2 regions of the Paeniglutamicibacter sp. ORCA_105 genome follow, and region 2 is predicted to be linked to the other one. Evidence: riboswitches for the same ligand, from Rfam matches in the RefSeq annotation. Region 2 holds a riboswitch; the other holds the start of a gene.
The links. Region 2 has a riboswitch for thiamine pyrophosphate ahead of ACIPUB_RS17730 (sodium:solute symporter family transporter). Riboswitches for the same ligand answer to the same signal wherever they lie in the genome.

Region 1 (7,312 bases), on a different contig from region 2:
CCGACGGGAAGATCCGCATGGACTGTTCCTCGGCCGACGCGATGGCCTCGCTGATCGCCGCCCGCAGCTCCTTCGACATTGCCACGGGCAACGACGCCGACGCCGACCGGCACGGCATTGTCACCCCCGATGCCGGGCTGATGAACCCCAACCACTACCTGTCCGTGGCGATTGACTACCTCTACAACCACCGCACCGGGTGGTCGCCGGATGCTGCCATCGGCAAGACGCTGGTCTCCTCCTCGATGATCGACCGGGTCGCCGCCTCACTGGGCCGCACCCTGGTCGAGGTCCCGGTGGGCTTCAAGTGGTTCGTGCCGGGGCTGCTGGACGGTTCCGGCGCCTTTGGCGGCGAGGAATCCGCGGGCGCATCCTTCCTGCGCCGCGACGGGCGCACCTGGACCACCGACAAGGACGGAATCCTGATGGCGCTGCTGGCCAGCGAGATCACCGCCGTCACCGGCTCCTCCCCCTCGAAGCACTATTCCGCGCTGGCCGCGGAGCACGGCTCACCGAGCTATGCGCGCATCGACGCCCCGGCCGACAGGGAGCAGCGGGCACGGCTGGGGAACCTCGCGGCCACCGACGTAGCCGCCGAGGTGCTCGCGGGCGAGGAGATCACCGCACGGCTGACCGAGGCGCCGGGCAACGGGGCGAAGATCGGCGGGCTGAAGGTCACCACGCAGAACGCCTGGTTTGCCGCGCGCCCCTCGGGCACCGAAGACAAGTACAAGATCTACGCCGAGTCGTTCCTGGGCGAGGAGCACCTGGCCCGGGTGCAGGCCGAGGCGAGGGACATCGTCTCGGCGGTGCTCGCGTAGGCGCATGCTTGGCCGAAGGCCGGGTGGTTCCCGCATGCGTGGACCCCCCGGCCTTCGGCCATTCCGCGGACAAGCCGTGAAATCCTGCAAAAACCCTTGCCGGCATGGATATATGCCGGGCGGGGAATTCCTACATGAGCCTGTCGAGGAGTTTGGACTTCGCCCAGGTGTAGGGCGGGTAGATCGCCTTGAGCGTGTCCACCACGGTGGTCTTGCCCATCACGGAGCGCATCTGCGAGAGCCGCTCGAAGCCATGCCGCCCGTGGTATGAACCCATGCCGGAGGCGCCCACGCCCCCGAAGGGCAAGCCCGGGACGGCCAGGTGCAGGCTGGGCGCGTTGTGCACGATGGCCCCTGCCCGCACCTGGTCCCCGAAGGCGGATTGCAGCCGCGGGTTCTCGCTGAAGAGGTAGGCGACCAGCGGGTTGGGGCGCGCATTGATGAAGCGCACGGCCGCGTCGAAGCTTTCCACCGCGATGATCGGCAGGATCGGGCCGAAGATCTCCTCGCGCATCAATTCCGAGTCGGGATCAACGTTGGCCATCACTGTCGGCTCGATTTTCAGGGTGTCAGTGTCGTACCCGCCGCCGATGAGGACCTCGCCGTGCTCCAGGTAGGAAACCAGCCTGTCGAAGTGGGCCTTGTTGACGATGCGGCCGTAGTCGCGGCTGGCCAGCGGGTTCTTGCCGTAGAACCCGGTGATCGCCTTGGCCAGCTGCTTTTCCAGGTTCGAGGCGGCGTCGCCCACGGCCAGCACGTAGTCCGGCGCCACGCAGGTCTGCCCGGCGTTCATGAACTTCCCGAAAGCCAGCCGGCGCGCCACGGTGGCGGAGGACCCGTCCATCACCACGGCCGGGGACTTCCCGCCCAGCTCCAGGGTCACGGGTGTCAGGTGCTCGGCCGCGGCGCGGGCCACGACCTTCCCCACACGCTCTCCGCCGGTGTAAAAGATGTGGTCGAAGTGCTGTTCCAGCAGGACCTTGCTGGTTGAGGCCCCGCCTTGGACCACGGCGCACGCCCGGTGGTCGAGGAACTTGGGGATCAGCCGGCCCAGCAGCGTGGAGGTGGTCGGCGCCAGTTCCGAGGGCTTGAGCACGGTGACGTTGCCCGCGGCGATGGAGGCAACCAGCGGGGCGAGGATCAGCTGCAACGGGTAGTTCCAGGCGCCGATGACCAGCACCACGCCCAGGGGCTGCGGCTCGATCTTGGCCGCCGCCGGATGCAGGACCAGCGGGATCTTCACCGCCTTGGATTCCATCCACTCGGAGAGGTGCAGTTGCGCGTGGTCTATTTCCGCGCGCACCATGTCGATCTCCGTCATCTTGGCCTCGACCGCGCCCTTGCCCAGGTCGTCGGCCAGCGCGTCGATGAAGTCCTGTTCGTGCGCCTCCAGCATGCGCTCGAGGGCCTTGAGCTGCGAGGCCCGGAAACGGCGCGGGTGCGCCAGCCGGGTGGCCACCACGTCGTGCATCGAGGCGACGATCTCCACGATGTTCTCCGGCAGTTCGGGCACCACTTCGGGCAGCTCGAGCTCGTTCAGCGCCGTCGCTTCGCGAGGCGCCGCGGATTTGTGTGAGGTGTCGGAAGTGCCCATCCCTTGAGCCTACGGCCACTGTGGCATCGGCAACAGGCCGCCACGCTTGGCGGCCTCGGTGCGCGGGCGGTGCGCGGTGACATCGACTGCCGACCCCGGTGCCAGGTGGGATAGGCTCGCGCATAGTGACACGGGGTGTCGGCACTTGCGGCCGGCTGAGATGAAACCCGTAGAACCTGATCTAGTTCGTACTAGCGGAGGGATGTTGCTCATGGAATCCATGGCGCCTTCAATTCTCGTAACACCCGGCGAGCTCGCCGATGCCCTGGGCGCGCTGCGCGCCTCCTCACCCCTGGTCCAGTGCCTGACCAACACCGTGGTCACCAACTTCACCGCCAACGTGCTGCTGGCGGCCGGCGGGTCCCCGGCCATGGTGGACGTTCCCGGGGAGGCCGGCGACTTCGCCTCCGTGGCCGCGGGCCTCTTGGTGAACCTGGGCACCCCGAACACGGAGCAGGCGGCCGCCATGCGCGAGGCCGTTGCCGGCGCCGGCACCGCCTCGACGCCCTGGGTGCTGGACCCCGTGGCCGTCGGTTCGCTGCGCGTGCGCACCTCGCTCGCCCGCGAGTTCGTGGCCGCGCGGCCCACCGTGATCCGCGGCAACGCCTCGGAGATCCTGGCGCTGGCCGGTCAGGCCGTCGGCGGGCGCGGGGTCGAGTCCACCGACTCGGTTGCCGCCGCGGCCGGCGCCGCCGGGAGGCTGGCCAGGGAAAGCGGCGCCGTCGTCGCCGTCTCCGGGGAGGCGGACCTCGTCACCGACGGGGTGCGCACCGTGCACGTTCACGGCGGCAGCGCTCTGCTGACCCGCATCACCGGCGGCGGGTGCGCGCTGGGCGCGGTCTGCGCCGCCTTCCTGTCCACCGGCGGGGACCCGCTGGTCGCCACGGTTGCCGCGCACGCCTTCTATTCTGCCGCCGCCGAACGCGCGGCCGCCGCGGCCGCGGCCGCCGCGGCCGCGGGCCCCGGCACCTTCGCCCCGCTCTTCCTCGATGCCCTGGCCGCCGTCTCCCCCGCGGAGCTGGGAGCGACGGCGGTGCTCTCATGAGCAGCTACGGCGTGTACCTGGTCGCGGACTCCGCCTCCACCGCCGGCCGGCCGCTAGCCGACATCGTGAAGGCCGCGGTGGACGGAGGGATCACGACGGTGCAGCTGCGCTGCAAGGACATGCCGGCCGGCGAATTCGCGGACGTCGTGATGGAATGCGCCCACCACACCGCCGGGCGCGCGTCACTGCTGGTCAACGACCGCGTCGACGTGTTCCTGGCCGCCCGCGCCGCCGGCGCCTCGGTTCAGGGCGTGCACATCGGCCAGTCCGACCTGCCCGCGGCCCTGGTGCGCGAACTCATCGGGCCCGATGCCGTGCTGGGGCTAAGCGCCGCCGGCGAGGCGCAGATCGACGCCGCAAACAAGCTGCAGCTCCGCTCCCCGGGCACCATCGACTACCTGGGAGTCGGCGCCGTGCACGCCACCCCCACCAAGAAGGATGCCCCCGAGCCACTGGGCCACGCGGGCCTGGCCCGCGCCGTGGCGCACAGCGACCTGCCGGTCATCGCCATCGGCGGCATCGACGCGGACGACGTGGCCCCGCTGGCCCGCTCCGGCGCCGCCGGCGTGGCGGTGGTCCGCGCCATCTGCGCCGCCGAGGATCCGCGCGCCGCAGCCACGAACCTACTCAACCTCTGGGAGGGCACGAAGCCATGAACACCCCGAACACCAGCACCGTGAAGAACATCCTCTCCATCGCCGGCTCCGACCCCTCCGGAGGGGCCGGGATCCAGGCAGACCTCAAGTCCATTGCCGCCGCCGGCGGCTACGGCATGGCCGCCATCAGCGCGCTGACCGCGCAGAACACCCGCGGCGTTAGCGCCGTGCATGTGCCGCCGGCCGGCTTCCTGCTGGCGCAGCTGCGCGCGGTTTCCGAGGACATCGGCATCGACGCGATCAAGATCGGGATGCTCGCCAACGCAGCGGTCATCGACGAGCTCGGCGGCTGGCTGGCCGGGATCCGGACCGCCGCGGGCTCCGATGCCCCGGCGGTGGTGCTGGACCCCGTCATGGTCGCCACCAGCGGGGATTCGCTGCTGGATGCAGAGGCAACCAGCGCGCTGCGGCGCCTCTTTGCCCACGTCGACGTGATCACCCCCAACATCCCGGAACTTGCCGTGCTGGCGCGCGCCGAGGTCGCCGGGAACTGGGAGCAGGCGGTGGCCCAGGCGCGCTCCGTCGCCGCCGAGTACCTGGTCCTGGTGCTGGCCAAGGGCGGACACATGGAAGGCGAAACGTGCCGGGACGCCCTCATCGGTCCCGACGGCGTGCTCCTCGAGGTCGCCTCGCCGCGGCTGGCCACCGCCAACACCCACGGCACCGGCTGCTCGCTCTCCTCCGCGCTGGCGACCTTCTACGCCCGCGGCGGTGACTGGGCCCAGGCGCTGCGCCAGGCCAAGGCCTGGCTGTCGGAGGCGATTGCCCGGGCGGACGAGCTGTCGGTCGGAGGCGGGCACGGCCCGGTGAACCACCTGGCAGCACTCTGGGACGGGGTGCGCCCGGCACCGGCCCGGGACCCGCTGGCGCACTGGTGGGAGCGGATCGCCGGCATCCGCGCGGGTATCGACGAGCTCGCGTTCATCCGCCAGCTCAAGGACGGCTCCCTCCAGGCAAACGACTTCGAGGACTACCTGGGCCAGGACGCCCTGTACCTGCGCAGCTATGCGCGGGTCATGTCGCGGGCCTCGGAACTCGCCCCGACCACCGAGGAGCAGCGCTTTTGGGCGGGAAGCGCCGCCAGCTGCCTGGAGGAGGAAATGACGCTGCACCGCGGCCGGCTCGCCGATCAGGTTCCGGAGCCCTCGAACGCCACCACCGCGTACCTCAACCACCTGCGGGCCGGCAGCGACGACTACCCGGTGCTCGCGGCCGCGCTGCTGCCCTGCTTCTGGATCTACCAGGACGTGGGCAAGCGGCTGGCGGCGGCCAACCACCCGGCGCACCCCTACGCGGACTGGCTCGCCACCTATTCCTCGGTTCAGTTCGACGACGTCACGGCGCGGGCCATCGAACTGGTCCGGGGCGTTCACGCAAGGGCAGACGAGTCCACGCGGGCGGCCATGTGGCGCGCGTTCGAGGCCTCGTCCGTGCACGAGCTGGACTTCTTCGCGCAGACGGCCGCCGATGCGCCCGGCGCCGGGAACATGGTGGGTCTTAGCGCCCCGGGTGTCGCACTGCCCGTGGGGTGAGTAAAATGCACACGGGGGTTTGCGCGCCGCGTGCGCTCCCCCGGCATTTTTCCCACCCTGCGCCCGGAAGGCACCCATGAGCAACCGATTCGGCATTGGCTGGAACCTGCACGGCGACGGCAAGTCCATCTCCCCCGGAACGGTGGTGGCCCCGAACGAGCGCCTGCACTGGCCGCAGACCATCTCCATCGGCGTGCAGCACGTCATGGCGATGTTCGGGTCCACCGTGCTGGTCCCGGCGATCACCGGGTTCCCGGCCACCACCACGCTGTTCTTCTCCGGTGTGGGGACCCTGCTCTTCCTGCTCATCACCGCGGGCCGGGTGCCCAGCTACCTGGGTTCCTCCTTCGCGTTCATCGCCCCGGTCTCCGCGGCCATGGCCGGGCACGGGATGGCCGGCGCGCTGGGCGGCATCGTGGTCTCCGGCGCCGCGCTGTTCGTCGTCGGGCTGATCGTGCAGAAATCCGGCACCGGGTGGATCCACGCCCTGATGCCACCGGTGGTCATGGGCACCATCGTCGCGCTGATCGGCTTGAACTTGGCCTCGGCCACGCTGAAGCCGATGCAGGACTTCCCGCTGACCACCTTCGCGACGGTGCTGGCCATCGTGGTCTCCGCAGTGTTCTTCCGCGGCCTGCTGGGCCGCCTGTCCATCCTGCTGGGCCTGGTCATCGGCTACCTGGTGGCACTGGCACAGGGCCAGGTCGACTTCCAGCCGATCGCCGACGCCCCGGTCATCGGGTTGCCGGCCTTCACCACCCCCACCTTCCACCTGGACACGCTGCTGGTGTTCCTGCCGGTGGTGTTCGTGCTGATCGCCGAGAACATCGGCCACGTCAAGACCGTGGGGCTGATGACCGGCCGCGACCTCGATGCGGTCAACGGACGCGCGCTGATGGCCGACGGCGCGGCGACGCTGCTGGCCGGCTTCGGCGGCGGCTCGGGCACCACCACCTACGCGGAGAACATCGGCGTGATGGCCTCCTCGCGCGTGTACTCCACCGCCGCCTACTGGATCGCGGGCATCGTGGCGATCCTGGTGGCGTTCTTCCCGAAGTTCGGCGCCGTCATCAACACCATCCCCGCCGGGGTCTCCGGGGGCGCGGGCATCGTGCTCTACGGCATGATCGGGATCATCGGCGCGCGCCTCTGGGTGCAGAACAAGGTCGACTTCTCCAACCCGATCAACCTGATGACCGCCGGCACCGGCCTGATCATCGCCATCGCCGTCACCGCGGACCTGGCGTTCGGCGAGGTGAAGCTCGGCGGCATCGCGCTGGGCACCATCGCGACCCTGGTGATCTTCCACCTGATGCGCAACATCGCCCGGGCGCGGGGCACCGAGCCGACCGACGCCGGGGAAATCAGCGGGGCCACGCACTCCAAGCTCGGCTAGGACGTTTTCGGTTGGATTCCTTCAACCGGCGCCCAATCCTGTCGATTTCACGGCTGCGGACATGACCGCCAGGGGCATTCGGGCCTGACTGGAGGACTTCACGGAGGCGGCCCTTCGCGTCGCCGGTTCCCCAGAACCAGTGAGGCGGAAGGCTGCCTCCTCGGGGCTGAAGCCCGCCGGGGGCCGTAGGTCGATGCGTCCGGTGGCCGGTTGCCTGCGCGTGGACCTCGTGGCGGCACGGCACCATCCCCGAACCCCGGCTCCTGGC
Region 2 (7,312 bases):
GTACTCCGGGGAATCCGGGGTGGTGACCAAACGAGTGGCCACGCCACGCTGTTCGGCGAGCACCGGGGCGTTGACGTAGGATACCTGGTCGGAGACAACGTCCATGAAGACGCCCTTGAGGGCCGAAAGCTCCAACGCCTTCACATCCAAGGATGCGATTTCGCCGGCAACAACCACGTCGATGCTGGTGAGGGAACCAACGGTCAACGCGTTGAAGATGCGTCCCAGCTTCTCCATCAGCGGGATGCCCGGGCGGACGTTCTCGTCAATGATGCCTCCGGCGACGTTGACCGCATCCGGGACCAGTTCGCCGGCCAAAGCCAAGCGAACGGACTTGGCCACGGAAACGCCTGCCTTTTCCTGGGCCTCATCCGTGGAGGCTCCCAGGTGCGGGGTGACGGTGACGTTCTCGAATTCAAAGAAGGGAAGGTCCGTGCTCGGCTCCTGGACGAAGACGTCAATGCCGGCACCGGCAATTTCCTCGTTCTTCAGTGCGGTGTAGAGCGCGTCCTGGTCAACCAGGCCGCCGCGGGCCACGTTGATGACGTAGGCGGAGTTCTTCATCTTGGCGAAGGCATCCTTGCCGAGCATGCCCACGGTTTCAGGAGTCTTGGGCATGTGGATGGTCACGAAGTCGGACTCGGCCAGGAGCTCGTCCAGATCCACCAGGGTGACACCAAGCTGCTGCGCGCGTGCCGGGGTGATGTAGGGGTCGTAGGCAAGGATTTCCATACCGAAACCCTGCAGGCGGGCAGCGACCAGCGCACCAATGCGGCCCAGGCCGATAATGCCGGCCTTCTTCTCGAAGAGCTCCACGCCAGTGTAGGAGCTGCGCTTCCATGCGCCGCTCTTCAGCGATGCGTTGGCAGCGGGAATGCGACGGGCGAGGGACACGATGTGGCCCACGGTCAGCTCGGCTGCCGAAATGATGTTGGAGGTCGGGGCATTCACGACCATGACGCCGGCCTGGGTGGCTGCCTTGATGTCCACATTGTCCAGACCCACACCCGCGCGGGCGATGACCTTCAGGTTCTTGGCGGCCGCAATGGCTTCTGCGTCGACCTGGGTTGCGGAGCGCACGAGGATGGCGTCAACATCTGCAATCGCGGACAGCAACTGGGAGCGGTCCGCACCGTCGGTCTGGCGAATTTCGAAATCGGGACCCAGGGCCGCAACGGTTGCGGGCGAGAGTTCTTCGGCCAATAGGACGACTGGCTTGTTTACAGACACAGGGGTGGCACCTTTGCTATTTCAGTGGGCTGGATGCTTGGACCGGATTGAGACGGGCCAGATACCAGAATATCGTCCGCCTCGTCATAATCCCGGCTCGATAGGTCGATGTTACGGGACAAATCCGGGTCACTGTGCGCATAGTCACAGACACTTGGCTTACGGGGCAATACGTGGCTTGGACCGCGCAATCCGCTCTCCCGCTCATCCCAGTGGCCATCACTCGGCCCTGGATCCGGCCGGCGGCTCGATGTCCACCCAGCGAATCAGGGCCGTCAGGTTGCCGACACCATCGTGGTGCCATCCGGCGGCAGGCTCAGGCATGCTCCCCACGGCGCAGATCCGGTCTACCCCGCACGCGCCAAGCGCATCGGACCACGCTTCGAGCGTTTGTGGCGAACAAGCTACGCCCACCGTCTGCAGGTCACGGCGCAACGGTTCCATCAGGTGCAGCACCTCCTCGATTCCCTCGACGGAGTGGATACGGAGGAAACGGTTCAGGGGCGAAGGAACAAGGGTTTCGGGCCGGGAGTCATGGACAACGGTCCAGTTGTTGCCCGCCGGAGCGGTGAAGTACAGCGGTCCGTCATCAGCGTAGGAACGGAATTCCTGGGTCGAGCGCACCCTGTCCAGGGCGACATGCTCGTCAAGGCCCAGCCGGGCCCGGGGCTCCGCGAGGTCGAATAGTTGCATCTGCTCGGCGACCGCGGCGGCAAAGCGTCCCGGGTCGACCTCGCCGCCGCGTTGGGCAAAGACGGCATGGGGTGACAAGCAACCCTGTTGATCGTACTGGGAGGCGTCGTAGGCGACCTTCCGGGCAGTATTCGCAAATTCCGCTTCAGTCAGTGCCTCGACACCGATCACCGCAAAACTTACCTTGTGCCCGTGCGCAATGAACCTCACGCCGGACGGCACGCGGGCCGACACCGATGCAATGGCCGCGCCGCCGCCGGTCGCCACCACTGCGTCGGAACGGGCAAATGCCGCACGCTCGATCTCTTCGGCTCCCCCGCCCCAATGGACAACCGCCAGGCAGGAGGCCAACGCCGGGTCTTCCTCGGCGATGCTCTGGGCCAGGAAAACCGCAAAAAGCGGTTCGCCCGAGGCCGACTTGCCCAGCATTGCCGACTTCACCAGCAGTGTGCACACCACGTTCCACGCAGCCAGGCCAGGCACGTTCCCGGCCAGGACCTGTGTGGTCAGGCGTGGTCCATAGGCCTTAGAGCGGCCCCCGGCACCATTGGGCCGGAAACCGTCCAGGATCAGGGGGTCCTCCAGGTCCTGGGCGAGGAAGCGCAGGAGGCGATCATGCCGGAAGGTCTGCAGGTAGCGGGCCAGGCCGCGGCGCACCATGGCGGGGGCATAGCCCGTCACCGCCGGCAGCACGGCCTCGGCCCGCACCCGCCAGTGGTAGTCCGGATCGTCCCACCGGGCGAAGACCTTCCCGAGCACGTCCACCACGTCCATCACCGGCCTGTTGGCCAGGTGCTCCCGCTGGGCAGCAAGAAGCCGACTCGCCACCAGGTCCAGGAGGGCGGGAGACATCTGCGGCACGCGAACCACGATGCCGCCCACCGTCATTTCCCGCCAATCGAGCCCTTCGAGCTCGTGGGTTTCAAGTTGCGGCAGGAAGTAGCCGTCGATTGCCGGGGCCTCGGCGCTGCCCGGCACCGCGAGGGATCCGTCCATGTACGTTGGTTCCTTCATGGCTCAACCCCGGTTCGCGCCGAACATCTCATCCAGTGCCATGGAGCATCCCCTGGCTTCGGCGGCCTCGGCGCGTCCGAGCAACACGAAGTCGGGTTGTGCACCTGCTCCCCCGGTTGCCGGTGGCACCAGGTATCCAATGTCCTCGGCGAGCACCGCGAGGCACGATCCCCTGTTGGCCAGGTCGTAGTGCACGATCAGGCCGTGGCTGCCCCGTTCCGCGTCCCGTCCCGTTTGGGGATCAATGACCCGGATCCGGCTCCATGCCGGGACCGCCTTGCGCCGCTGGCCCGGCTCACGGCCCAGCCATGCCTCGCGCAGCGTGGAGTCGTAGTACTGGGTACTGATTTCGGTCATGCCGTAGTAGTTCACGCACCATTCATCGGCAATGCCGAGGCGTTGGGCAAAGAGAGACCGCAATTCCTCGGCCCCCACCTCGCGGGAACGTCCCTTGTATCCACCGGTGTCCAGCAGCCTGCTGCCGGCGGGCAGGGAGAAGAACAGTCCTTCGCGTTCGAGGGCGTCGAGCAGGTGCACGTAGGCAAAGGAGGTGCCCAGCAATGCCACCGGTTCCCCGCTTGCTTCCGCATCGCGCAGCACCGCGGCCAGTCGTTTCCAGTCGAGGGTGTCGCCCGCCATGAAGTGGTCGCTTCCCGTGGCCCCAAAGGCGTCCACCAGCTCACCCAGGAAATGGGCCAGGGATGAACTCGGGTTCTCCGTCGGGCCGGGGTTGAGCACCAGCAGTGGCATACGCCGTGTATCGGGCAGGAAGTAGTGGGCGAATCCCTCGCGCGCCGAGGCATCATAGAGGTGCAGGTGCGGGTGGTGGTTCCTGCCGCGCGTGGACGGGTCCGTGCTGCCACTGGTCATGAAGACGGCTGCGGAGTCTTCCGCCGGTGCGCAGGCCAGGGTCAGTTCCTTGAACGCGGTCAGGGGCACCGCCGGGATGTCCTGCCACTTGGCGACGACGCCGGGCTGTGCACCACGTGCCCGGCAGAAGCGCTGGTAGGGAATGTTGCGTTCGAATTGGTAGGCGAAAAGTTCAAGCGCCATGGCGTTGAATTCGGCGTTATCCGGGCACTGTCCCGTTCCGTGGGCCTGGACCGGCTCCGGACCCCGCTCAATAAACGCCTGGAGGCGCAGGTCCAGGTCGTCGCGTTCGGCCCCGGGCATGCTGGTGGATCCATGGCCGTTCATCGGGCGTTCTCCTCTGCCGTGCTGGACTCGAGCAGCTCGCCGGTGTCCGCGGTTGGCCCCGACGGTCCGTCCAGGCTCCGGGCCTGCCCGCCCAGCGACGCCAGGTCCGTGCTGCGCCCGGCAATGGCCGACACCAGCAGGGTCACCACTGCGGAGGCCGCAAGTGCGGCGAGGAACGGGGCCAGTGACAGTCCCTGGGCAAAAGTGGCGATGGCCACGGCGGCCGGCAGGTTTCCTCCGGCGATCCAGCCATAGCCCAGTGCCGCCACCAGCCCGGCGATCGATCCGCATATCGCTCCCGTGGAGGTCGAGCGGCGCCATAGGCCCAAGAGGATCGGGATGATCGTCGCGGCACACAGCAAGTCGGCGATCAGGAACAGTCGCAGCACCGAGAAGCCTTGGAAGGCAATCAGAGCGGGGATCGCCGTAAACACGATCGTGGCTATGCGCGCCCCGGTGAGGCCGAGTCTGGGTACATGGGTCACGGCCATGGCAGCCAACCCGTTTTGCAACGTGTCCACCGTGGAGGCAACCAAGGCCAGGGTCAGCACCAAGACCGCAGCAAGCACCCAGCCCGGCTGGGACTCAAGCAGGGCAAAGAACGGCACCGCCGGCGTGCCCAGGGCGACACCGTAACCGGCCGCGAGCAGCCCAACCAGGGCCGCCGCGAATACCACTGGAAACCGGGTGACTGCCCCGATAACGGCGCCGCGGCTCAGTGCGCGGGAATCGCGTGCTGCCCAGACACGTTGCCAGTACCCGTTGTGGAAGAGCGTTGTGGCGGTGACAGCCACCACCAACGTCAGCGCGGCCTCGACACCGCCAAGGTCAACGGTCAGAAGTGCCGGGTCCAGCGGTGCCTCGGCACGGGCAAGTCCCCCGAAGAGCACCATGCCGACGACCAGTAGCAAGGCGAAGAGCATCCAGGATTGCCAGCGGTCGGTGCGGATCGAGGCCCGCAGACCGCCGTAGGCGGTGTACAGGGCGGTGATCAACGCCACCGCGACAATGCCCAGCCGAGGGTCCAAGTCGGACATGCGTCCTAACACCGCGCCAATGGCTGTCAGCTCGGCAGACAGGGCAATGAGCATGTACATCATGGAAATCACCAGTGCATAGATGTGCATGGTGGATCCATAGCGCAGGCGCACAAACTCCACGAGGTTGTGTCCTTGCGGGATCAATGCCCGCAGCCTCTTGCCCACCAGAACGAGTCCAATCAGCGGCACCGTAACTGCTACGGCATAACCGACCACTCCGGCAATGCCCGTACTCGCACCGATTTCCGGTGCTGCAAAGAGAATCCAGGCACCCACCCCCGAGGCAAAAAAGGACAATCCCAGCCCCAGGCCGTTTTGGCTATTGCGCGCCACGGCGAATTCCTCGAGGTTTCGATCCCGGCCCAGTCCAAGGCCAACCCAGGCAAACACCGCCAAGACCAACACCAATATCGCCAAGGACACGGAAAAATCAAGCATCTGCAAACATCCCTTCGCCGGCATTACCCGGACAGGTTCATGCGGTCGGCGACACCCTAAGTCGCCCTCTCAGCCTGGTCTTTCCCAAGCTCCCGCGTTGTGTGACCGACTCTAGCCACAGGTTGAACCGGTTCCCAACCCAACGCCCTCCAACACCTCGAATATGACGTGGACCATCCGATTTCTCCCGCACTGGATGGATATGCGGTTCATGGAGCTCGACAGCATCCATGGAAAAGGAGTTGAAGTGACAGGCGAGGCGCCCATGCTCGTGCGTTTTTCGCGCAGAGCCGTTGACACGTGCGCGCAGCGGCTCTGAAAAACCCCTAGCCATGTGGGACTTGGAAACGCTGGATTGGAGGCTATGTTGACTCCAGGCACGCCGAAGAAGATTACCTTCGTCAACCCGTGTCAGGTTCGATGATCTTGATGCAGAATGTCCTGGGTACGACTGTGAAGTCCACGTCGGGGATCCTAACCGGGTCCAAGATCTATGGATAACACTTCGTAGCTGGCTACGTGTCGTTGCCCTCTGGAACGGCGACGTCCGGGACTTTCCGCAGCCCCGAACGAGCGCCGAAGAGCGCTCAGGCGCCGCGCACCGCGACTTCGCCGGACTTGGCGTTCTCCGTCCCGAACACGAGGTAGCGGTTGGCGATCTTCTCGGTGAAGAAGCGGTCGTGGCTGACCACCACCACGGCACCAGGGAAATGCAGCAGCGCTCGTTCCATCACCTGGGTGCTGGACATGTCCAGGTGGTTCGTCGGCTCATCCAGGATCAGCACCGAGGCACCCGAGAGCAGACACATTGCCATGGCCACACGGGCACGCTGGCCTCCGGACAGATTTCCGATGCGGTTCTTCAAATCCGCCTCGGAAAACTGGAACATGGCCAGGAACCGGTTCACCGACTTTTTCGTCGCACTGAACGCCAGGGAATTCGGCATGGCATTCACCGCGTGGGTCACGGTGTCGTTCGGATCCAGTTCGTCAAGGATCTCGTTGTAGGAAACGACCGCGGCACCCTTGGTCCAGGTGACGTATCCCGAATCCTGCTTTTCCTGTTCGGTGAGTACCCGCAACAGCGTCGACTTGCCGCTGCCGTTGGCACCGAGGATCACCATGCGGTTGCCACGCCGGACCTCGAAGCTTAGGTCAGTGAAAAGGGTCTTCTCCCCATAGGACTTCGATAAGCCCTCAACTCGACAAAGGGTGTCCTTGATGTGCAGGCCACCGTAGATTTCGGTGATGATCTTGTCCACGGGCCGCGGGGCGCGTGACTTCTTGATTTTGGAAAGCTTGTTGTCCAGGCCCTTGCTTGCAGCCTTGGCTGCTTCCCGGCGGTCGGAGATGCCTTCGGCTTCAAAGGCGAGGAGCTCCGACTCGTGAACGAACTGGGACTCAAGGGACTTGAGCTTGAACTGCTTGGCCACCACGTACTCGGCGAAGTTTCCCGGGTATTCGTGGAGGTGGAAATTCTCGACCTCGATGATCCTGGTAACCACCGAGTCCAGGAACTTGCGGTCGTGCGAAACGATGATTGCCGCGCCCTTGAATGACTTGAACCAGTTCTCCAGCCATTCAACACCCGCAACATCGAGGAAGTTGGTGGGTTCATCCAGAAGCAGCACATCCGGGTCCTCGAGCAGGATCTTTGCCAGTGCAGCACGGTTCCGCCAACCGCCGGACAAGGAATCGAT

Region 1: linked by a shared signal. The riboswitch ahead of thiM (hydroxyethylthiazole kinase) and the one ahead of ACIPUB_RS17730 (sodium:solute symporter family transporter) in region 2 are both predicted to bind thiamine pyrophosphate.

What each region holds. Positions count from the first base shown of each region.
Region 1 is NZ_JBIXLM010000026.1:28,400-35,711, reverse strand. Features, by position in the region: gene pgm (phosphoglucomutase (alpha-D-glucose-1,6-bisphosphate-dependent)) at 1-821, shown strand, start outside; gene ACIPUB_RS13365 (aldehyde dehydrogenase family protein) at 952-2,415, opposite strand; TPP riboswitch at 2,537-2,635, shown strand; gene thiM (hydroxyethylthiazole kinase) at 2,627-3,460, shown strand; gene thiE (thiamine phosphate synthase) at 3,457-4,116, shown strand; gene thiD (bifunctional hydroxymethylpyrimidine kinase/phosphomethylpyrimidine kinase) at 4,113-5,648, shown strand; gene ACIPUB_RS13345 (uracil-xanthine permease family protein) at 5,725-7,044, shown strand.
Region 2 is NZ_JBIXLM010000048.1:2,279-9,590, reverse strand. Features, by position in the region: gene serA (phosphoglycerate dehydrogenase) at 1-1,230, opposite strand, end outside; gene ACIPUB_RS17740 (acyl-CoA reductase) at 1,450-2,919, opposite strand; gene ACIPUB_RS17735 (hypothetical protein) at 2,941-4,134, opposite strand; gene ACIPUB_RS17730 (sodium:solute symporter family transporter) at 4,131-5,612, opposite strand; TPP riboswitch at 5,603-5,718, opposite strand; gene ACIPUB_RS17725 (ABC-F family ATP-binding cassette domain-containing protein) at 6,200-7,312, opposite strand, start outside.